DNA from 3 places in the Rossellomorea sp. GCM10028870 genome. Region 1 is predicted to be linked to each of the others. Evidence: riboswitches for the same ligand, from Rfam matches in the RefSeq annotation. Region 1 holds a riboswitch; each other region holds the start of a gene.

Region 1 (8,090 bases):
TGGTCCACTTAACTTTAGTTTCTCTGAATATTGCGCCTCTAAAGTCTCAATTTCTGTCTTCTTCTGACTTACTAATTCAGCAACTTCCTTTTTCCACTCATTATTTAATGTACTAATATCACCGAGGGTCTTTTCTTCTATGTTACTAAGAAAATTTTGAAGATTTTTAATTTTTTCCTCTAACTCTTCCTTTTTCAATTTTAAAGAATCGATTTCATTTTCATAATCCGATTGATAATCATTGAAAATATCTTCCGGTGATTCTAATAATCCTTGAATTTCTTTCTTTTTTACAAACCCTTTTTCGAATAGAATTGCTAAAAATGCCCCATATATTAACCTACTATCGAGATCCTCATTACGCGTATTAAATGGCTTATTTGCTATGTATTTATGGAATCCTTTAGCTTCTATCGAATCTAGCTTGTTTATTAGTTTTCCTTCTGGTGATTTTGAATATATAATTTCCTTGTTATTAGAGAGATTAACAAGGAGATTATATAACTCCCTAACGTTAGTTGTGGCTTGGTGTGAGTTTGTACTATGATTTACAAATTGTTTTATCTTATTTGTCAAATTTGACCGTTGTTGATCTTCCAGTATTTTTGACCACACTGGAAACTCTTCATTAATAAAATTAATTATCTCTTGGGGGGTAGAAAAAGAAACAGTAGTTTTTTTAAATTCGGTCTCCCAACGCTTTTCCAATTCTTGTTTAACTTGTTCATTAGTGATAACAAATTCCATAAATGCACCCTCTAAAGTTTTATAGCTGAATGTTTCATAATACCAATTATTTCAAATTTTATGATTTTGAGCAATACTCTTGTTCAACTAAATGGCCCTTTAATGGAATCCCCCCATAAAAATTAAGCAAGGAAAATGTTAAAGCTTATACTATAATGAAGGCAATAACATGCCCCCTTCTTAAAGAAGGAGCTCGTTCTTTACTTCTTTCGATAAACGATAAAAAACCCGAACTAATTTGACTCCCTTAAGGTAAATTAGTTCGGATTTCACTAAGAAAACTATCGAATGCTCTTTTAATGATAGGAACGTTTACTCGCTCATATCTTCTTCCATATTCTTCTCTTTCAGATGATCCTCGACTTCCTGCATGGTTTTGAAGTTTGAAACATCTGTCACTTCCAGGCCATCCGTTTCAACTGCGACAAATCCGTCTGACGATTGGAGGATTTGTGCTTTTATTTCTTCATTCCCTGTCAAGTTGTACTTCTTGACGAGGGTGGTTTCTCCTTTTTCCTCCATCGCTGTCAGTTCAGCAGAATAGGAATCCAGATCCATTCCCTTTTGGATTCGTTCCTGCAGCTTTTCACTGTCGAGAAGTTCGGCTGCCGGCTCGTCCATTTCCTTCGAATCCTGCTGGTTACTCATTTCTGCCGTATCGCCTGAGGTATTATCTTCGGGTTCGGCCTCTTCTGAACCGCATGCTCCCAGTATGGAGAGTGCGAAAAGAAGATTACCTGCTATCAGTCGTTTTTTCATGTCATTCTCCTTTCTTTCGTTTCTACGATACAATCTCTCATTTGTTCATTATCCTTTTAGTGTTTTTGTTAAACATTGGAACATTCTCCATTAACCGCCGCATCTTTCACACAAAAAAAGACAGCCCTGATTCGGCTGTCTTTTCGTCTTTATTTACTTGAACCGAACTCTTCCCATATTTCCTCTAAAAGCCCCTTATCCGTCAGCAGTTCATACCCTGTCAGCGCAAGTGCCTTTGCTCCGATCACAAGCGCACGGTCACCCTCGGTGGATTTAGCCGCTTCCCTGAATTCGTTCGTGTGGACGACGAGGGATTCGGGGCCGATTTTGATGTAGGGGTGGATGGTCGGGACCACCCGGCTGACGTTACCGGCATCGGAGGAACCGAGTCCCTTTCGTTCTGTATCGTCGAAGTATTCCCCCAGTGACTCGATGGAGCGCTGGAATACTTGATCGAAACGGCGGTTGAGCTGAAAGTGATCGACTTCATTTTGGATTTTGATGACATTCAGTTCTGTCCCCGTGGCAAGTGCCGATCCCTCAGCGATCGCTTTCACCTTCTGCGTGACTTCATTGCACGCTTCCCTGGTGGCAGCCCGTATATAGAATCGGGCCTTTGCATAGTCAGGGACGATATTGGGTGCGTCCCCGCCGTGGGTGATGATGCCGTGGACCCTGACATCATCGGTCACGTGCTGGCGAAGGGCGTTAATGCCGTTGAACAGCTGGATCACACCATCAAGGGCATTGATGCCGTCTTCAGGGGAAGCTGCCGCATGGGCAGATCTTCCTTTGAATTCGAAATCAAGTGGATCCACCGCAAGGGTTTTCCCTGTCTGTGTTGTCCTGTTGAACGGATGGACCATCATGCAGGCATCCACTCCTTCGAACAAGCCCGCCTTAACAAAACTGCCCTTCGCACTTCCATTCGGACCGCCTTCCTCGGCAGGAGTCCCGAACACGACCACTTCCCCTCCTGTTTCATCGAGTACGGACGACAGGGCGATGGCCGCCCCGCAGCTTGCCGTCCCGATGATATTGTGACCACAGGCGTGACCGAGTCCAGGCAGGGCGTCATATTCAGCCAGGTAGCCGATGACCGGCCCTTCTTTTCCTGAATGTTTGCGTGCCACAAAGGAAGTCTCATGGCCCGCCACTCCCCGTTCAATGGAAAATCCGTTGGCTGCAAGGAGGGTGGTCAAGGTCTCTGAAGCAAAGAACTCTTCGTTACCGATTTCAGGATTGTCGTGGATCTGATGGCTGGTCGACACGAGTTTCACAGCCAGTTGATCCACTGCCGAGAGGATGTTGTTCTTACGATGGGCAATCGCTGCTGGTTGACTCATCTCTTTTCCCTCCTAATGCAATTCACTGACCGGCACGAATGTCGGGATCAGGGAATCTTTGTATGTTTTCTTGATATGTTCCGCTACGTCATCTTCCTGATAGAGCTCAACGATCTTTTTATAGGTCTTATTGTCTTTCTCTTTTTCCTGGGCAGCTATGATATTGATGAACGGCTTGGATTCCGCCCCTTCGATATAGATACTATCATCAACCGGAATGAACCCAGCTTCAACCGCCACACCATTATTGATGATCGATGCCGCCACATCCGGCAGTACCCTCGGTGTCTGGGCAGCGACGACCGGTGTGAATTCAAGGTTTTTCGGGTTTTCTTTAATGGCTTCGAGACCCTGTGACTGATCAAATCCTTTTTTCAGTTGTATCAAGCCTGCTTCCTCCAGTAGGAGAAGGGCACGGCCAAGGTTCGTCGCCTCTTGAGGAACGGCTACTTTACTGCCTTTCGGTAAGTCTTCTACCGATTGATATTTTTCCGAATAGATTCCCATCGGCGCGATGATCGTCGAGCCGATCGGTACAAGGTCCAGATTATGTTCTTCAACGAATGAATCAAAATACGAAATCGTCTGGAAGGCGTTCAGGTCGATATCCCCATCGGCCAGCGCCTGGTTCGGTCTCACGTAATCGGCAAACTCCACAATCTCGATTTCAATCCCTTCCTTCGCTGCTTTCTCCTTCATATACTCCCAAATCGGCACCCCAGATCCATTCACTCCGACTTTCACGACTTCTTTTTCACCTGAGCCGGATGCACTGTCTCCCGAGCAGCCGCTCAAGATAAGGGTGATTAATAGAATGGCGATACTTGCCAGGCTGATTGATTTTTTCATATTCCTCTCTCCTAACGTCTCCTGATGATTTTTGATAATGTATTCCCTGCTGTCTGCAGTCCCTGCACCATCACGATTAAAATGATGACGGTCACGATCATGACGGATGTTTCAAATCGCTGATATCCGTAAGCAATGGCGAGGTCCCCGAGTCCACCGCCTCCGACTGCCCCGGCCATGGCCGATGCTCCGACGAGTCCGATGGTCGCGATCGTAATATTCAGGACCAGTGTACTCAGTGCTTCCGGAATGAGGATCCCGAAGATGATCTGCCACGGCCCTGCCCCCATGGACTCCGCCGCTTCAATGACACCCGGTTCCACTTCAAGGAGCGAGCTCTCTACCAGTCTTGCAATATACGGTGCTGCAAATACGACAAGCGGTACCACGGCTGCCGCCGTTCCGATCGATGTGCCCACTACCAATCTTGTAAAGGGGATGATGGCCACCATCAAGATGATGAACGGGATCGAACGAAATACGTTGATGATGCTGCTCAATACGGAAAAGACGACTTTATTTTCAAGTAAGTGCCCCTTCCGCGTGACAACGACGATGATGCCGAGGGGAAGCCCAATCAACGTTGCAAATAGAAGGGAGAATGACACCATCGCCACGGTATCCCATGTCGCTTCAATAATTCTTGGCCAGAATAATTCCCAGTTAACTTGCACGCTTCTCCACCTCGCTTACGAATAATCTGTTCTTCCAATAATCCAGGATCTCTTCCGTCTCTTTCTTGCTGCCAATGATCTGTACGATGAGATTCCCGAACGGCTTACCTTGGAGTTCCGTGATCTGGCCGAATAACACATTGATGTGGGCATCGAATTTCTTTGCCGTTTCGGAAAGGATCGGCGTGCCCGTCGAATCACCCTTGAAAATGAGGCGGCAGATGCGCCCTTCTTTGCTGTCATTCAATTTGTCGAGAACCGATGCCGGCAGCTGATCATTCATGACACTCTTCACAAAGTTTTTCGTCGTCGGGGTCTGCGGGTTGGAGAAGATATCGAAGACGCTTCCCTCTTCAACGATTTCTCCATTTTCCATGACCGCGACCTTATCGCAGATTTCCCGGATGACCCCCATTTCGTGAGTGATCATCACAATCGTAATGCCATACTCCGCGTTGATTCTCTTTAATAAATTCAGAATCGATTCCGTCGTCTGAGGATCAAGTGCGGATGTTGCTTCATCGCAGAGTAGAATCGAAGGCGACGTCGCCAGGGCTCTTGCTATCCCCACCCTTTGCTTCTGCCCTCCTGACAGTTGATCCGGGTAATGCTTCGCTTTATCTTCAAGTCCGACAAACGCGAGCAATTCCTTTACTCTCTCGCTGATCTTTTCTTTTGGCCATTTTGCAAGTTTCAGAGGATAGGCGATATTCCCTGCCACCGTCCGGGATTGAAACAGATTGAAGTGCTGAAAAATCATCCCGATGCGGTGACGCTCCTGTCTCAGGTCGATTGCTGACTGATCTTTCAGGCTGCGCCCCTCTATGAAAATATCACCTGATGATGGTTTCTCTAAAAAATTGAGACAGCGGACAAGCGTGCTTTTTCCCGCCCCGCTGAATCCGATCACGCCATAAATCTCTCCCTTCTTCACTTCGAAGGAAACATTCTTCAAAGCGGTGAATGGGCCATCCTTCGTCTCGAATACTTTCGTAACATTCTGAACTCTGATCATATAAGACTTGCTCCTTTCGCTATGTATACTTCTTGTTGACGATCATGGCTCAAATAAAAAAGTGCCCCCCTTCATAAGAAGAGAGGCACAAAAATATGTATATGTCCCGCTCTTCTCATCTTTCAAGTCACATGACTTGATGGAATTGGCACGGTATTCATAAGAACCCGTTGCCGAGGTATCACAGGGCCAGTCCCTCCACCTCTCTGGATAAGAAGATATCGCTTTATTAAGTTAAAGTTATGATGCGTTTTAGCATTAGGGTAATGGTAAATGATTATAATTGGTTTGTCAATCCGGTTTTTGAATTAATTGTATTATGTTGGACAAACCGGGGACGGTCCTTACTCTACTTTTTGGCTTTAAGAGAAATTGAGATTAGTCGAAAGAAGAAGATAGAATCGGAATCTGCCACACTCTACGATAAAGAAAAATAAGCGGAGATTTTCCGGTTACATTCAGTTTGGAACTAGATTTGAGGGGAAATAAGCGGAGGTTTTCCGGTTATACAAAAAAAAATCACCTCTTATTGTACTTTTAGAGTCAATAGGCGGAATATGTCCCCTTATTTCAACCTTTTTTAATCGTCATGGCGAATTTAAGCGGAATATTTCCGTCTATTGATTAGCTCTGATGCTTAACCGGATCTCACTACCGATAATTGTGCTAGTCATCTTTTAACAGGCAGTCTAATATATTCACCTATAAAGGTACGACCCACACTCTCTAAAGGAGCGACCAATATATCGTCAATTCTCAGATCATCGCCTCCATTAAAGAAGAATCCCCAAACAACTATGCTATACTAAAAGAAAAAACAATATTCAGATTATTAAAAGGGGCCAATTCCATGAAACCTAACATTATCGACATCGTCCAATCCCAGGTCATCGCTTCCATCAAGGAAGAAAAGGACCTCGACAAAGCCATACAGTCAAACGCCAACATCGTGTTCATCCTAACCGGCAGTTTGATTACAATGGAAGGGTATTTAAAAAAGCTGAAGGAAGCCGGTAAAACCACGTTCATACATATTGATTTCATCGATGGGCTGTCCAACACGAAAAGTGCCATTAAATACATAGCAGAAATCTGGAAGCCCGCTGGCATCATCACAACGAGGAGCAACCTGATCAAATATGCAAAGGAAGAAGGATTGATGACGATCCAGCGCCTTTTTCTTATCGACCGCAATGCCCTTGACAAAGGAATTGATATCGCACAGAACTGCAAGCCGGATGCGATTGAAGTCCTTCCTGGTCTCATGCCGTCCATCATTGACAAACTGACGGCCATGACTACGCTGCCCATCATCGCTGGTGGCCTGATCAGTAATAAGGAAGATATTCTGAATGGACTAAGAGCCGGTGCCCTCGCCATTTCTTCAGGTGATCCGAAGCTCTGGAATCTGGATGTTTAACCAAAAAAAGAGCTCAACCACTGGGAGTTGAGCTCACTCTTTATTTACGTGCCAACCTTTTCTTCTTCCTCCTCTGTCTTACTTTTTTTCCGTGTCCATGGAAGAGGAAATGACGTGATTTCATGCTCTTCAAAGAAGTTTCCTATTTTCGTAATGATGAAGGTTACAAATGTTGCGAAGATGACAATGGAATAAAACCCGGCTCCGATACCAATCCCGATTCCCCCAACGTAGAAAATCATCGCAGCTGACGTCAGTCCTTTCACCCGCAATCCATCTTTCAGGATCACGCCCGCTCCAAGGAAACCGAGTCCCGATACGATCTGCGCCGCCAGACGAAACGGGTCCATCACTTTTCCGCTGTCCGGTTGACTGAGCATATTCGCCCCTTCGATGGAGACGATCGTGATCAATGTACAGGCCACCGATACATACGTATATGTTTTTAACCCGGCTGGTTTATTTTTCGATGTCCTGTCCCATCCGATGATGAACCCTAATACAGCACTCACCAAAATCCGGAAATAGATATCATGCTGCCAGAAAAATTCCGTTGCCTCATTCATGTAATGCGCCATGCCGCCATCCTCCTTAAATGAAAAAGAGATCGCGCCACAAAACGAATGCCTGATTTCTCCACTCCATAGTGAAAAAACCATACAGTTCGCTTCATAGGTGATCTCTTCTCCTCTTCCTACCAAGCTTCATTCCTCTTAATATTCCTTTTATCATACACCAATCAGCCAACCATTTCAATGATATATCTAAAAATTCTAAATTTTACAGAATGTGCATTGCCACTCTGAATCCCCCATTGTATGATGGAGTTAGTAAGATTATATAGCGGGTAGAGATGAGGAGAACCCTGTGTCAATTCGTGTGTACGATGATCGTGCACTCCATTGCCATGGGGTTCTTTTCATTTATACATAAATACCATTTAAAAGGAGGAAATGAAGTTGAAAAACAGATCTATCACCCGTATAGCCGTCCTTCTTGCTTTAGGAATCGCAGGACTCTTATTGCTTCATGCTCACAGCGCAAACGCGAAAGAAACCAATCCGCCTCTTGTCATCACGGAAATCGTCACCAAATCCGCAGGCACCGGTCAGCCCTTTGAGTACGTCGAAATCTATAACACCACCTCAGAAGCAATCAATCTACAAGATTATGAGCTCCAATACTTCACTAGTAACTTCTCAAGCCCCGCTAACCGATGGCCCATCGACGACAAAATCATCCAGCCGAAAGAATCCCTGGTCCTCTGGTTAAAGAAATTC
Region 2 (8,090 bases), on a different contig from region 1:
CTCCGCCAGATTTCACAATGCGTCCTTGCATCATGACGTGAACATGATCAGGAGTGATGTAGTTAAGAAGACGCTGATAGTGAGTGATGATTAAGCAACCAAAATCTTCACCGCGCATTTTATTGATTCCCTTTGATACAACTTTAAGGGCATCGATATCAAGACCAGAGTCAATCTCGTCCAGGATGGCGATCTTAGGTTGTAACATCATTAATTGAAGGATTTCATTACGCTTCTTCTCTCCACCAGAGAACCCTTCGTTTAAGTAACGCTGTGCCATATCTGGATCCATTTCCAGGTATTCCATTTCAGAATCCATTTTGCGGATGAATTTCATTAGAGAAATTTCTTCGCCCTCTTCGCGACGGCTGTTGATTGCTGAACGTAAGAAGTCCGCATTCGTAACACCGTTGATTTCACTAGGATACTGCATTGCAAGGAATAGACCTACGCGAGCACGCTCATCAACTTCCATTTCAAGCACATCTTCACCGTCGAAGTGAATGCTTCCTTTTGTCACTTCATACTTTGGATGACCCATGATAGCAGAAGATAAAGTAGATTTACCTGTACCATTTGGTCCCATTACTGCGTGGATTTCTCCACCTTTAATTTCAAGGTTAACCCCTTTCAGGATTTCCTTTCCTTCAATCTCAACATGAAGATCTTTAATTGTTAAAGTAGAACCTGCCATGTGTATTTACCTCCGTGACTTTATAATGAATTTAAGAATTAAATTCTTTAATCATTCTCAATTTATTCTCATTACAATCTTATAACAAATAAAAGCTATTATCAACTTTTTCAACTATACAGATAGTGTAAACTTGACAAGATAATCCTTTTCTATTGTTAACTTAAAATACAGGAAAAATGTAGGGGTTTCTTATACAGCTTCCTGTCATGGTGAACATATCGATACTGATATAATTTGAAACCTATGAAACCGTCCGCTTTGTTCTTCCGTTATTAGACTTGGCGTTGTATTCATAACAATAAAAAAACCAGTGCATCGTCTACACTGGTTTCCTTTTTTCTTCCTTATTATATATTAGAGTGCACCTTACGATCAAGTGCAGCAATCATTCTTCTGCTTTCCTTATAGTCCTGCTCTCTTCTTTTCTCTACTTGCATTCTGACATCATGCTTTCGTTTGTACACCTCATAACCAATCCCATGGGCTCCATGCATTGCCTTTTCCATTTCACTTGTGTACGAGATACTCTCAAGAGAGTCGATAATGAATCATTCCTTTCAGGTTTTTAATTACTTTACAACTATACTACCCCCTCGTTCACAAGACAAAACCAGTATAGGGTCATTTTTTCTTAAATTCATCTTTTCAACCTGACTCCGAGGGGCTACCATTAAGTTTTCACAAAATTCCGCCATTATACTGCCAATTAATAGCTTTTTTAATATATATTCATTTTATTGAATAAGTATTTAATGCTTGGTGATCACTTTCACTGAAGAGACGTACATAAAAACACAGACCGTTCCTTTTCGTTCCAGGCACTTGCTTTCCGCGGGGAGGAAGTCGAGCCTCCTCGGGCTTTGCCCTGCGGGGTCTCGACCTTTCTAGCTCCGGCGGCTAGCCCCTCGAGGTCATAAGCTAAATGGTCCAAGAAGGCAAAGAACGCCTTCTTAGGCCCATTCATCTTATGCTTGTCGGGGCTGAGCGAGCCGCATCCGCTTTTCTACTTTTCCTCTATTTCCCGCAGGAGTCAAGTGCCTTCTGCTACAATCCACTCTGTGCTACTACTTTATGGCTGCATATTAGTATTCAGGGAATTTCTTTATAGTGAGGGAAACTGCCTAGACTCTTGCAAAACTACGTGTATGCCAAGAGTGCGTTCCGTATAGGTTGAGTAGGCTTGCCAAACGCTTGATGCTGCAAGCAAAGTAGTTCCCCTCTCCATCCAGACCCACTAATTGACAAAGCCCAGGAAGGTCTTATGTAGTTGTGTAAAAAACATTTTTTGATCACTAATTCAACAAAAAAGATCAAGGAGGATTTCTCCCCCTCGATCATCACTCACTTATTGCTTCAATTGATTCAAGTCCTGAATCGATTGCTGTACTAAAGTCACAGCCTGACTCATGACCGCTCCGCCGCCAAATGCAGCCGTTACTCCTATTGCTTCAAGGATTTCTTCTTCTGAACACCCCTGATCCAGGCATCCTTTTGTGTGATAGATGATGCAATATTCATCCTGGGAATAAAGACTTATTCCTAACGCGATCAACTGCTTTTCTTTTTTTGAAAGAACTCCTTCTCTAAAGCAGTGCTCGGTAAACGTATTATACTGCTCGGCAAGCTCAGGCATTTTTTCAGTGAAGATTCCAAGTCCCATTTTATAATCATGAAGGGCAGCTTCTGTTGTATTTCTTGGTTCTATCTGCATTTCATTCAGCTCCATTTCTGAAATAGATTCATCGAAAATAGTATGAGCTATAATGGAAATGATTATGTTTAAAAAAAATACGGTAAGTACTTATCCAGAAAAGAAACCCGATTTTGATCAATCAGAATCGGGTTTCTTATTTACGCTATATGAAATTATTCGGTCACCGGAACAACTGCCCCGTCCCATTCCTCTTTAATAAAGTCCTGGATTTCTTTTGAACGAAGAGCTTCAACAAGCGCCTTCACTTCCTCTTTGTTTTCGTCACCTTTATTCACAGCAATCACATTCACATATGGAGAATTACTGTCTTCAATGGCGATCGAATCTTCCAAAGGATTCAAACCTGCATCGATCGCATAGTTGGAATTGATCAGAACAGCATCTCCCTCTTCATTTTCATACAATTGTGGAAGAAGAGCTGCTTCATATTCGTAATCGAATTTTAGTTTCTTTGGATTTTCTTTAATGTCTTCCAGCGTTGCTTTTGTCTTGTCTACTCCATCATTCAATGTAATAAGACCTTTTTCTTCTAATAACGTAAGAATACGTCCGTGATCTGCTACAGAATTACTCATTAGAATCGTTGCACCTTCAGGCAGCTCTTCAAGGGATTTGTACTTTTTAGAATAAACGCCAATCGGCTCAATGTGAATGCCGCCAGCATTTTCAAAATCATAACCGTGTTCCGCTTTTTGAGATTCTAAGTACGGTACATGTTGGAAATAGTTTGCGTCAATATCCCCATTATCCAGATCTTTATTTGGCAAGATATAGTCTTGGTACGTTTCAATTTCTAAATTGATACCTTTCTCCTCTAATAAAGGCTTCACTTGTTCAAGAATTTCAGCGTGAGGAATATTGGAAGCTCCAACCACTAATTCTTTCTCGTCGCTGCCTCCTCCTGATTCTGAATTACTCCCACATGCTGCCAATCCAAAAATGCTTGTTGCTGCAATAACTCCTGCTACCCATTTTTTCATGATATTTCTCTCCTTTTACCGTTTATCTAATTTATTTGTAAAGAAATCACCTAATATTTGAATCGCAAACACAATGAGTAAGATCATAATGGTTGCGGCGAGCGTCACGTCTTCCCTGCTTCGTTGAAAGCCATCTAAATAGGCCAGGTTTCCTAAACCGCCTGCTCCGATGACCCCGGCCATTGCCGTATATCCAACGAGAGCAATCGCTGTTACTGTAATTCCTGAAATCAAAGCCGGCATGGATTCCGGGATCAGGACTTTCCAGATAATTGTGCTCGTTTTCGCCCCCATCGCTTTCGCGGCCTCGATGACGCCTTTGTTCACTTCTCTTAAAGCAATTTCTACCATACGGGCGTAAAACGGAGCAGCTCCAATGATCAGTGCCGGCAAAGCTGCATTCGCTCCACGGATTGTGTCCAATAAAAACTTGGTGAACGGAATTAACAACACGATCAATATAATGAATGGAATCGATCTGAACACATTTACGACTGCACTTGTAATCGTGTATGTCAGTTTGTTATCCCATAGATTTTCCTTAGAGGTGAGGAAGAGCAAAATCCCAAGGATCATTCCGAGTACAAAGGTAATCACTACAGACATCCCGGTCATATACAGGGTTTCGAGGGTTGCTTCCCACATCTTCTCCCAATCTACATTTGGAAATAAATTTTCAATCATCCTCTTAACACCTCCACTTGAACCAGTTGCGTTTGAACAAACGTCAATGCATCTTTAATGGTCCGTTCATCCCCATCAAGGTGAACAAATAACGTTCCATAGGCACCTTTTTGAGTTTGGGAGATTTGTCCTTGAAGGATGTTTACGTCTAAGTCAAACTTCCTTATCAGAGTGGTGATAAGCGGTTGCTCAGTTGATTCACCGACAAAAGTAAATTTCAACACTTTCCCATTAGGATATTGCATCAATAGGTGATCAATGGTTTCACCCGTTTCTTTTACTTGCGAGACTTCTCTCACGAAACGCTTTGTCACTTGCTCTTGTGGATTTCGGAACACTTCCAATACATCCCCGAGTTCCACGACTTTTCCTTGTTCCATGACTGCGACACGGTGACAGATCTTCTGAATCACGTGCATTTCATGAGTGATCAGGACAATCGTCAGCCCTAAGCGTTTATTAATATCCACCAATAAATCAAGAATGGAATCAGTTGTTTGTGGATCTAGAGCGGAAGTAGCTTCATCACATAGAAGGACATCGGGATTGTTAGCAAGGGATCTTGCAATCCCCACTCGTTGTTTCTGTCCGCCGCTCAGTTGAGAAGGATAGGCATCTCCCCTGCCTTCCAATCCTACAAGCTTCAATAATTCATTGGCTCTATGGAGTCTCTCTTTCTTTGGTACTCCAGCAATTTCTAATGGGAACTGTATATTTTCTAATACTGTACGAGACCAGAGGAGATTAAAGTGTTGAAAAATCATGCCTATCGACTGTCTTGCTTCCCGCAGTTTTTTACCCTTTACCCGGGAAACGATTTGACCATTCACGTCCACTATTCCTTCTGTAGGAACTTCGAGACCATTGAGCATGCGGATCAGCGTACTCTTACCTGCTCCACTATAGCCAATCACTCCAAAAATTTCTCCTTGGGCAATCTCGATATTGACGCCATCAACGGCTGAAATTGGACCCGATTTGGATTGATAGATTTTTTTCACATCTGAAATGGTAATCATGTTGTATTCCACCTTCTTTCGGAGTAAAACGACCTGTTTAATCAAGATTATGGTTGCACATAGCTGGCATTTTCCCGTCATCTTTTTCTAAATCATTAAAAAATGCCTCTCTGCGATAAGCAGAAAGGCATAATCATATAGGACTATCCTTTCTCTCATCTTTCAAAGCATATGCTTTGAGTGAATTGGCACCATTTCAATTTTCATTGACGGTTGCCGGGCTTCATAGGGCACGTCCCTCCACCTCTCTTAATAAGAGTAAAGTATCGATTATTAAATTTTTTTAAATAGTTAAAGACTCTGAAAATTTGCTACAAGAGAGATTCTATCATCGGTTATAGAGTGTGTCAATTATTTTTTAAACTTTTACCGGCTCTTTTCCCCTTGACCTCGTAAGCCAAAGGACAGATTCAACAAATAGAAGCGGTCGATACCCTCCTCTGATTTCAAGTACCCCGGCTTCGATCAGTTGAGACAACCGTTCTTCCCCTGTGAGTAGGGAAACCACTTTTTCCTCCATTCCTTCAATTACGAAATGAGCGTCTTCACTCAAATCATCTAATACATCGCATCCCTTGCTCGAAATAGAAATACCGTACAAATCTTTTCCACAATCAAAATGAAGAACAAATGGGCTGTCTGGAAATAAGAGTCGTAAGTGATATCTTGAATGACACTGATCTACTAATTCCTCTAAATATATTCGCATGAATACCCTCCCAGTGAAACTTCTATATTATTACAATTCCACTTTTAGGTATTTTTCCCTTTTATACTTTCTCGACATGTTTTGAACGTATTCATCTAATTTGTCGAACAGTAAGAATTTGGATGGATACTAGTCAAAAAATGATGCCATTCGCAATATTTCCCGAGAAATATGTCTTCGTTTGTAGAAAGAAAATCGTTTAGAAAGAGACATATAAAAAAGACCTTCTCCCAAAAGGTCTCTTATCCCTCTAACGATCAGTGATCTTGTTTAAGGTTTCATATAGAAATGGCACGGATTGGAAGGCATAAATCCTCTCCCACTCGACTCCATCCTTAAATAAAAGCAAGCAGGGTACACTTTCGATGGATTGTTCTTCTGCAAATTGGGGCAAATAATTCAAGTTGGCCTTCACAAAATGAAAAGATTGCGGAAGCTTTTCCACTACGTCAATCATTTTACTTGCCACCTGACAGGTGCCACACATCGGTGTATAAAGGTAAACGGCTTCAAGCGTATGGCCTTCAATCAGATCGTTTAATGCTTCGGTATTACTTACCTCAATCAAAACTAGATCATCCTTTTTCCTAAATATTCTTTATGAACGTCTATATTGGCTCCAATCAGGACAGACGCCAGGTGATACTCGGGAGCTGCTGCCACTTCCTTGTACATACGATCAATGTACAAATGTTCAGCTTCAGGAAACTCACGTTTAAATTGCTTTCGTAATTTTTCACCTGCATCATCAGCATCTACGAGGATATAGACATCCCTTTCCAATAATGCATCAATGAGTTCGTCCATTTTCGTAATGCTAATGGTCCCGTTTGTACAAATAATTTCAATCGGTTCTTTGATGATATCTTTCACTTTTCGTTTGTCAGTTGTTCCTTCGACAATGATTACTTTTTCGTCAAGTTCCATCATGATCATCACCTTATCTTTCAGAAATAAGATTACGATAGTATATTCAAATAACAAGAGATGATGTCCACTTTCTACTTATATTTTCTCATGTTTATAAAAAAATGCGCAAGTGGTTTGCCTATCTGCTTATACAAATGGTGCCAGATTCATTGTCGAATCTGGCACCATGAGCATTTCTAACACCAGCCACCCTCATCACAATCTGTGTATCTTGCTTGATCGCCTTCCGTGGAAGTGTAGCTTTGATAAATTTTATTTTCTTTTGCTTCAAAGTTTGGCTCCATGCTTAATCCATCAAGAGGTAAAGCCATTCTGCCGATTGGCTGATTATCCAAATATAGTTCTACTTCACCATTTTTCAGTTTTCCTGTCACCCTGTTGGTTACATCTAATTTCTTAGGCTTGAGCACCATACGTATTCATCCTTTCTTTTTAGAAGGCATTTTTCGTAAACTTTGTTGTTTTAATAAAGCGTGCAGTGGTTGATTTCCGCTCCAGGTGCTCGCTTTCCGCGGGGCGTGAGTTGAGCCTCCTCGGGCTTTGCCCTGTGGGGTCTCAACTTTCCCGCTATTCCCGCAGGAGTCGAGCACCTTCCGCTCCAATCAACCTTCTAAGCATGAGGCCCCGTTCTGCTAAGCTGGGTTGCTCGTTCGAATACTAGCTGAAAGAGGAGAACTTCCCCTCACCACCTAGTTCACACTGAATCACACAGCACTGGCAGTCTATATATTAAGAACAACAATTGTTGCGAAAAGAGCTTTCTTATAAAAAACGTCTACTCATATGGTGCCCAAAATAAAAAACAAAACACCTTGAGAAATTCTCAAGGTGCATGGTAGAAATTATCCTTCATTAATCATTTCGTCATACTGTTCAGCTGTCATAAGCTTGTCTACTTCTCCAACGTCTGAAGGTTCAACAACGATCATCCAAGCTTTTTCATAAGGTGATTCGTTCACGAACTCAGGGCTATCAGACAGCTCTTCATTCACTTCTACCACCTTACCGGATACAGGTGCATATAGCTCAGAAACGGTTTTAACCGATTCAACACTACCGAACGGCTCGTCCGCTTTGATCTCATCTCCAACCTCTGGTAACTCAACGAATACGATATCGCCCAGTTCAGATTGTGCAAATGATGTGATTCCCACTCGTACATTTTCCCCTTCAACTTTGACCCACTCATGTTCTTCAGAATAACGAAGTTCTTTCGGTGTACTCATTCTCTATCCCTCCAAATGCTAGTTATACAACCTAATATTGACACACTTTTCATTAAAAAAGCAAGAAAACCTAGCATGAATAATGAAACTTTTTCATTGTCCATGATTTGGTAATCCCAGACCTCTTTTTA
Region 3 (8,090 bases), on a different contig from region 1:
ATTTTGAATCTTATTCATGATGCCAAGTCCATCCATTGCATCCTTCGCATAAAGAACCAGCCCATCGTATTCCCGGCCAATTTTATTCGTAGTGAATTTTCGGGTGAGTGCCGCACCACCTACTACAAGAGGAACTGAAATATCAGACTGTTTTAAATCTTGAGCAGTAATGACCATTTGTTGGGCAGACTTCACAAGGAGCCCGGACAAACCTACGATATCCGGCTTTTCTTCCCGTATAACTTCTATCAGTTCCTGAGGGGTCACTTTAATGCCTAAATCAATCACTTTATATCCATTATTACTGAGAATAATATCAACGAGATTCTTACCGATATCATGAACATCCCCCTTAACCGTAGCTAAGATCACTTTGCCTTTCGAAGATGAACTTTCCGTTTGTTCCATATGTGGTTCCAAATGAGCAACGGATGCTTTCATGACTTCGGCACTCTGTAATACCTCCGCTACAATCAGCTGGTTATCATTAAATAATCTTCCGACTTCACTCATTCCGGCCATAAGGGGGCCATTGATGATATCCAGGGGAGCATCATATTTCTCCAAGGCGATATTTAAATCGGCAATCAGTCCCTCCTTCGTCCCTTCCACCACATAATGAGCCAGTCTCTCCTCTAGATTCATAGTATTGACGGGTACCTTTACTTCTTTCTTTTTCCCTCTATAAAATGCTGTAAATTCAGCCAGGGTTTCATCCGTCGTTTCAAATAAGAGTTTCTCCGCCATTCGAACTTCTTCTTCAGGAATAGAGGCAAAGCGCTCTAGTTTTTCCGTATTGACTATGGCATAATCAAGGCCCGCTTTTGTACAGTGATAAAGATACACAGCATTGAGGACTTCTCTTCCGACAGGAGGCAGTCCAAAAGAAACATTACTAACCCCTAAGATATGAGGGCATTCAGGTAAGGCTTCCTTAATCCGTCTTATCCCTTCAACGGTGGCATTGGCTGAACCGATATATTGCTGATCCCCTGTTCCCACAGGGAATACGAGAGGGTCAAAGATGATGTCTTCTGAGGCAACCCCATATTTCTCTGTTAACAGTTTATGTGAACGAAGGGCAATGTCTACCTTACGTGCGACTGATACACCCATTCCTTTTTCATCAATCGTCCCTACTACAACCGCCGCTCCGTATTCCTTCATCAGCTTTGTAATCTTCTCAAACCGCTCCTCTCCGTCTTCAAGATTAATCGAGTTAATGATTACTTTCCCTTGAGAATATTTTAAAGCGGTCTCTAGCACTTTCTCATCCGTTGAATCAATGACAAGTGGAACTTTTACTTTTTTCACAACCTCCTGGATAAATACATTCATATCATCTACTTCTTCACGATCGGGATCTGCAAGGCAGATATCGATCACCTGAGCTCCATTTTTCACTTGTGCTCTCGCAATCTCTGACGCTTCTTCTATCTTATTTTCTGCAATCAATCGTTTAAATTTACGTGAACCGATGACATTCGTCCGCTCTCCGACCAGAATCGGTCTTCTGTCTGCATCCTCATAGACGAACGCTTCAATTCCCGACACCGCATGAGGGTGAGACTCATTGGGTTTACGAGGAGGTAATCCCTTTACCACATTTGAAAGGGCACGAATATGCTCCGGTGTCGTTCCACAGCACCCTCCAACAAGATTCACCCAGCCTTTCTCAGCAAAACCTTTCATCTTTATACTGAGTGAATCAGCCGTCTCATTGTAATTTCCTTCTTCATCAGGAAGTCCTGCATTCGGATAACAGCTTACATAGGTAGTGGCTAAGCTTGATAAGGAACGGATATGGTCACGCATAAATTCAGGTCCTGTTGCGCAGTTTAGACCAACTACCAAAGGGTTTAAATGTTCAAGGGATAAATAAAATGCTTCGATGTTCTGGCCGGCGAGTGTAGTGCCCATAGGCTCAATGGTTCCGGATAACAAAATGGGGATCACTTTCCCTCTTGATTCAAAAGCAGTTCGAATTCCGAGGTTTGCTGCTTTTACATTTAACGCATCCTGACTCGTTTCAAGTAACAGGACATCGACTCCTCCATCGAGAAGACCTTCTGCTTGAACCCGGTAGTTGTCTACTAAGTCATCGAAGCTTACCCCTCCTGTAACAGATAAGGTTTTGGTAGTGGGACCGAGAGATCCTGCAACAAACCTGGGCCACTCGGAAGTTGAGACATCTTCTACTGCTTTTTTGGCGATTTCAGCTGCTACTTTATTGATTTCGTATGCTTTAGATCCTATATCATATTCGTCCAACACAATGGGGGTTGCCCCAAACGTATTCGTTTCAATCACATCAGCCCCTGCTTTCAAATATTCCAGGTGAATCTGATAGATGACCTCCGGCGCTGTTAAAACCAGATTTTCATTACATCCTTCAAGCTCTTCTCCACCAAAATCCTCTGGGGATAAATTCGCTTGTTGAAGCATCGTTCCCATTGCTCCATCGAGTACGAGTATTTTTTTCCTAAGCTGTTCTTCAAACAAAGTGATGGCCATAGGGAACCTCTCTTTCTGTGCTGGTTTTCTCTTGTATATGATGAATCAGTTCAATGCTCATATCGTACCTGACAAAAGGCGTGATAAGATAAATCCCATTAAAAAGATCTATTGCTGTATCAAGTAAGTCTTTTGCAATATCCATTCCAACTGCTCTTGCAACTACAGGATCACTTCCCGCTTCCTTCATTCTTTTTCTTGTTTCTTCTGGAACATTGATTCCCGGTACTTCATGATGGAGAAACTCAGCATTTCTCGAACTGATTAATGGCATGATTCCGATAAAGATCGGAACATCTAAATGCTTCGTAGCTTCATGTACTTGAATCAGCTGTTCTTTCCCAAAGATCGGTTGAGAAATGAAATAGTCAGCTCCGGCTTTCTTTTTCTTTTCAAGCCTTTTTACAGAAGCGTCTAAATGACGGAAATTTGGATTAAAGGCCGCTCCTACTGAAAATTGAGTACGTTCCCGGAGTGACTTACCGGAAAAGGATATCCCCTCATTGTTTTGTTTGATGAGTTCAATAAGTTCAAGGGAAGATAAATCATAAACGGATGCTGCCCCAGGAAAGTCTCCAATCTTCGCCGGGTCACCCGTAATCGCTAAAATATTGTGAATGCCCAACGTGTGCAATCCCATAAGATGGGATTGAAGTCCTATCAGGTTACGGTCCCTGCAAGTGATGTGAACTAAAGGTGTAAGATCAAATTTGGACCTGACCAGACTCCCAATGGCGTCATTACTAATACGAGGAGATGCTAACGGATTATCAGCAAGCGTGAGTGCGTCAATTCCAGCTTTCTTTAATGCCTCAGCCCCTTGGAAGAACAGCTTTGTGTCGAGATGTTTAGGTGGATCGAGTTCAACAATGAGTGTTTTCTTTTCTCTTACATGCTCATGCAGCAAGTTTCCCCTGATTGAAGGTGATGATAACTGAACAACCTTTTTTGCTTTCACCACTTTCTCTTTAACAGGCTCACGGCTTTTTAATCTGCTTGCTACAGAACGAATGTGATCAGGTGTGGTTCCACAGCAGCCTCCAATGATTCTTGCACCTTGCAGTCGCAACTCATTGCTTATATCCCCAAAGTAATCAGGCTCAGCAGAGTAATAGAATCGACCTTCTTCATAGTTTGGCAGACTGGCGTTTGGATAGACGGAAAGAAATGCCCTTTTAGGTAATGGAACTTCCTCTAATGAGTTCACCATATGAAATGGCCCCATGCGGCAATTGATACCGACAACATCGGCCCCTAATAATTCTAATTGCTGAAGTGCGTCTTTTATCTCCATTCCATTTTGAAGAACTCCTGTTTCATGTAGAGAAACTTGAGCAATGACAGGAATGTCCGTTTCACGTTTGACAATGTTTAAAACCGTGGTTAATTCCTCGAAATCATAATAGGTCTCAAGCAAGATGCCATCTACACCTTCTAATAATAAACAGTAAAGCTGTTCCCGAAAGCTTCTTTTGATTTCTTCCAGCGACACATTTTGTTTAATGCCCCTGATTCCCCCGATGGTCCCCAGAATATAGGTGTTAACACCAGCGGCTTTTCTTGCTAGACGCACTGCAGCTGTATTTATTTCCTTAACCGAATCCTCCAATCCGTATCTGGAAAGCTTTTGATAATTGGCTCCATACGTATTGGTCTGAATGATATCTGCTCCTGCATCAATATACTCCTTATGGACTTTCAACACTTCATTTGGGTGGGAAAGATTCAATTCTTCAAAGCATCTGTCCACTCCATATGAATACAACAACGTTCCAATGGCCCCATCTGCAATCAAGATTCTCTCTTTCAGTGCTTCTAGCAACGGCTTCATGACATTCCCTCCTTTTTATAAATTTATAACGTTGTTTCGGTTGGTCTTTTGAATACTATCTAAACCTTTATGAAGATCGTTAATCAATTCATCCACGTTTTCAAGTCCTACTGATAATCGTAATAAACCATCAGTAATCCCTCTCCTTTCCCGTTCAGCTTTCGGCATAGAAGCATGTGACATCCTTGATGGATAGGATAGAATTGATTCAACAGCTCCTAAACTTACGGCGAATACGGGAATGTTTACATTTTGTATGAGTTGCTTCACTTCCTCTGCACCCTTTAACCGGAAGGAAAGAACCGCTCCAGGACCCTCTGCTTGTCGGACTTGAATTTCACGACCGGGATGATAGCTCAAGCCTGGATAATACACTTCTTCTACTTCCTTTCTCTTTTCTAAGAAGCTCGCAATCTTATAAGCGGATTCTGATGATTCCTTCAATCGTACATGCAGTGTTTTCAGCCCTCTTAAGAGCAACCAGCAATCCTGGACACCGAGGACCGCACCGAAAGAATTCTGCAAGAAAGCAAGCTTCCTGGCAATCTCTTCATTTCCCGTTACCGCGAGCCCCGCCAAGACGTCACTATGTCCGGCAAGAAACTTAGTGGCACTGTGAAGAACAACATCAACACCTAAGCTGATCGGTCTTTGCAGCAGGGGAGTCATGAAGGTATTATCCAGAAACGTTAAACATCCATTCGCCTTGGCAAGCTTCACGACTCCTTCAATATCGGTGATGTTCAGAAGCGGATTGGAAGGTGTCTCCATATAAATCACTTTCGTATTGTGTTTAATTGAACAAGCCACTTCATGAAGATCCTTCATGTTCACAAATGAATATTCAATCCCAAATTTAGTGAGGACCTCTGTAATCATTCTGTATGTCCCACCGTACACTTCTTCTGATACTAGAACGTGGTCGCCACTCGATAATAATAAAAAGCTTGTGGAGATTGCCGCCATCCCTGATGAAAAGGCAAAGCCTCTTACTCCACCTTCCAATTCCGCTATCGTTTCTTCAACAGTTTCCCTCGTCGGATTTCCCGAACGGCTGTAGTCATATGTTCCATATTGATCAAAATCCTGTTGGTGAAAGGTTGTAGCATGATGTAACGGTGTAGAGACCGCTCCTGTTTCTTTATCAAATCCGTGAGAATGAATGAGTGACGTCTGAAGTGAAAATGGTTTTTTACTCATACGTAAGCACCTCTTTTTCCAATTGTTGAAATACATTCTCCAGGTCTTCAATCAGGTCATCAATAAATTCAATTCCTACAGAGAACCGCAGGAGCCTGTTGCAGATACCCAACCTATTTCTTTCTTCTTCGGGAATGTCTGCATGTGTTTGGGTTGCGGGGTAGGTGATAAAGCTTTCAACCCCTCCTAAACTTTCAGCAAACGTAATAACTTTTAAGTGTTTGAGAAAGGGATCCACCCATTCTTCCTTTGCGATTCGAAAGGAAAGCATGCCGCCTTTTCCCGGATATAAAACGTCCGTTACACATTCGTGCCCTTCAAGATATTTTGCTAGTTTTCTTGCGTTTTTTTCATGTTGAGCCATTCGGAGACTAAGGGTTTTCATCCCTCTTAATAAAAGCCAACAATCAAATGGTGAGAGAACCGCGCCGATGGAATTTTGAATGGTGCAGATTTTTCCCGCCAGCTCCTCTGTGTTTACAACCACAACACCTGCCAGCACGTCATTATGGCCCCCTAAGTATTTCGTGGCGCTGTGAATAACTATGTCTGCTCCTTCAGTGAGTGGCTTTTGAAGAACAGGTGTGTAGAAGGTATTATCGACAATTAAAAGCAACCCGTTACACTTTGCGATTCCAGCAACCTCAGAAATGCTTGCTTCATTCATTAATGGATTGGTTGGCGTTTCAAGAAAGATGGCCTTTGTTCTCTTAGAAATTTGTTCTTCTATGGAGCCGGCATCACTTGTATCGACGAAATGAAATTTGATACTATATTGTGCTTCATACTGTACGAACAAACGGTAGCTCCCGCCGTATAGGTCTTTCGAAACAATCAATTCATCCCCGCTGGAAAATAAGCTAAGGATTGCCTGAATCGCTGCCATCCCCGAGCTGAAGGCAAACCCTCTGTGCCCTTCTTCCAATTGAGTGAGGGTGTCTTCTAAGGTTGCGCGGGTTGGATTTCCTGTTCTTGTGTAATCATAGCCTGTCGATTGCCCAATCCCCTTATGTTCATAAGCAGTCGATAAATGAATGGGTAGGCTCACAGCACCCGTTGCAGGATCTTTCCGGTTTCCCGCCTGGACAAGCAAAGTATCAATATGTTTTTTCAATATTCTTCTCTCCTTTTCTTTCCCTGTAAACGAAAAGGGAAAAAACAAAAAAACCTTCTTAATGAAAATAAGAAGGTTTTGTACGTTCGTTCTCCCTCTTATCGTCCAAGTTGACATCAACTTGCTGGAATTAGCACCATACCTAAAACTGTGGCTGGTTGCTGAGGTGTCTTCGGGCCAGTCCCTCTACCTCTCTTGATAAGAAACTATATGATTTTGTGAAAAATAACTTTCCCATAACTTATAACAAAGAAGAACAAATGTCAATGAGAATTATGAATTATCCGAAAATGAAGCATACATAGTGACGCAACTTTTTGAGCCGTTTTTCGTCTGCTTCTATATTCTTGCAGAGGTCCGCACATTCCCTCCAATCAACTCCAGATGAATGGCTGAATTCAAAAAATAGAGCGATTCATTTTATTTAATGAAAGATACCCATTTTCCTTTTAATTTCTTTCATAAATGGAATCGTCTTTTCTCTTGCTTTATCGGCTCCTTCTTTTAAAATGGCATCCAGCCTCTTGGGGTTGGCTATTAGTTCTTCATATTTGGATCGAGGTTCCTCGATAAATGAATTCATGACTTGGAATAGCTCTTTTTTCGCTTCTCCCCACCCTATTCCGCCTTGAAATCTCCTTCTCATTTCTTCAACTTGATCGGATGTTGCAAATTCCTTATAAAGCGAAAATATGACGGACGATTCAGGATCCTTAGGCTCCTCAGGGGGTGAAGAATCTGTTTTGATTTTATTGATTAGTTTTTGAAGCTTTTTTGATTCTTCAAATAATGGGATGGTATTGTTATAGCTTTTACTCATTTTTCGTCCATCAAGTCCCGGTAGAACAGATGTTTCTTCCTGTATCACATAATCGGGAAGAACAAATGTTTCGCCATATTGCTTATTAAAGTTTTCTGCAATGTCCCTTGCAATTTCGACATGCTGAATTTGATCTTTACCGACAGGAACCAGTTCCGTTTGGAATAGAAGGATATCCGCCGCCATCAATATCGGGTAGGTGAATAAGCCCATGTTGACCCCTGCATCTACTTCTCTGCCCCTTTTTTGATTATCTTCAACTATTGATTTATATGCATGGGCCCGGTTCATTAATCCTTTCGGTGCAAAGCAAGCGAGGATCCAGCTTAATTCAAAAATCTCAGGTACATCAGATTGACGGTAAAAAATCGCTCGATCAGGATCCAACCCTAATGCTAACCAAGCTGCCGCCACTCCATAAGATAGTTCTTTCATTTCATGCTGATCATGTATCTTCGTTAACCCATGATAATCCGCAACAAAATAAGCGGTGTTGTAGGATTGATTCTCTGCCAATCGTAATGCCGGTTTAATGGCGCCAATATAATTCCCTAAATGAATCCTGCCTGTTGGTTTGATACCAGTCAGAACTTGTTTTTTCATAACAATCC

What was found. A riboswitch is a leader RNA that binds a small molecule or an ion and turns the genes downstream of it on or off. The one in region 1 is predicted to bind S-adenosylmethionine.
Region 2: it holds a riboswitch for S-adenosylmethionine, as region 1 does, so the genes downstream of both, ACFQWC_RS14560 (methionine ABC transporter ATP-binding protein) here and ACFQWC_RS20645 (methionine ABC transporter ATP-binding protein) in region 1, are expected to answer to the same signal.
Region 3: it holds a riboswitch for S-adenosylmethionine, as region 1 does, so the genes downstream of both, ACFQWC_RS06885 (methionine biosynthesis PLP-dependent protein) here and ACFQWC_RS20645 (methionine ABC transporter ATP-binding protein) in region 1, are expected to answer to the same signal.

The regions. Positions count from the first base shown of each region.
Region 1 covers NZ_JBHTGN010000006.1:6,736-14,825, forward strand. Annotated here, with positions in the region: gene ACFQWC_RS20620 (DUF6161 domain-containing protein) at 1-747, opposite strand, end outside; gene ACFQWC_RS20625 (hypothetical protein) at 1,060-1,506, opposite strand; gene ACFQWC_RS20630 (M20 family metallopeptidase) at 1,656-2,852, opposite strand; gene ACFQWC_RS20635 (MetQ/NlpA family ABC transporter substrate-binding protein) at 2,865-3,701, opposite strand; gene ACFQWC_RS20640 (methionine ABC transporter permease) at 3,713-4,375, opposite strand; gene ACFQWC_RS20645 (methionine ABC transporter ATP-binding protein) at 4,365-5,390, opposite strand; SAM riboswitch class I at 5,503-5,607, opposite strand; gene ACFQWC_RS20650 (glycerol-3-phosphate responsive antiterminator) at 6,241-6,810, shown strand; gene ACFQWC_RS20655 (MgtC/SapB family protein) at 6,855-7,376, opposite strand; gene ACFQWC_RS20660 (lamin tail domain-containing protein) at 7,770-8,090, shown strand, end outside.
Region 2 covers NZ_JBHTGN010000003.1:126,343-134,432, forward strand. Annotated here, with positions in the region: gene sufC (Fe-S cluster assembly ATPase SufC) at 1-694, opposite strand, end outside; gene ACFQWC_RS14540 (YuzK family famiily protein) at 1,045-1,191, opposite strand; gene ACFQWC_RS14545 (carboxymuconolactone decarboxylase family protein) at 2,043-2,408, opposite strand; gene ACFQWC_RS14550 (MetQ/NlpA family ABC transporter substrate-binding protein) at 2,564-3,391, opposite strand; gene ACFQWC_RS14555 (methionine ABC transporter permease) at 3,407-4,075, opposite strand; gene ACFQWC_RS14560 (methionine ABC transporter ATP-binding protein) at 4,072-5,094, opposite strand; SAM riboswitch class I at 5,247-5,353, opposite strand; gene ACFQWC_RS14565 (SCP2 sterol-binding domain-containing protein) at 5,453-5,803, opposite strand; gene ACFQWC_RS14570 (thioredoxin family protein) at 6,054-6,368, opposite strand; gene ACFQWC_RS14575 (toprim domain-containing protein) at 6,374-6,733, opposite strand; gene ACFQWC_RS14580 (YusG family protein) at 6,910-7,146, opposite strand; gene gcvH (glycine cleavage system protein GcvH) at 7,576-7,959, opposite strand; gene ACFQWC_RS14590 (arsenate reductase family protein) at 8,088-8,090, opposite strand, start outside.
Region 3 covers NZ_JBHTGN010000001.1:1,310,277-1,318,366, forward strand. Annotated here, with positions in the region: gene metH (methionine synthase) at 1-2,514, opposite strand, end outside; gene ACFQWC_RS06875 (bifunctional homocysteine S-methyltransferase/methylenetetrahydrofolate reductase) at 2,495-4,345, opposite strand; gene metC (cystathionine beta-lyase) at 4,361-5,545, opposite strand; gene ACFQWC_RS06885 (methionine biosynthesis PLP-dependent protein) at 5,538-6,659, opposite strand; SAM riboswitch class I at 6,755-6,864, opposite strand; gene ACFQWC_RS06890 (tryptophan--tRNA ligase) at 7,084-8,082, opposite strand.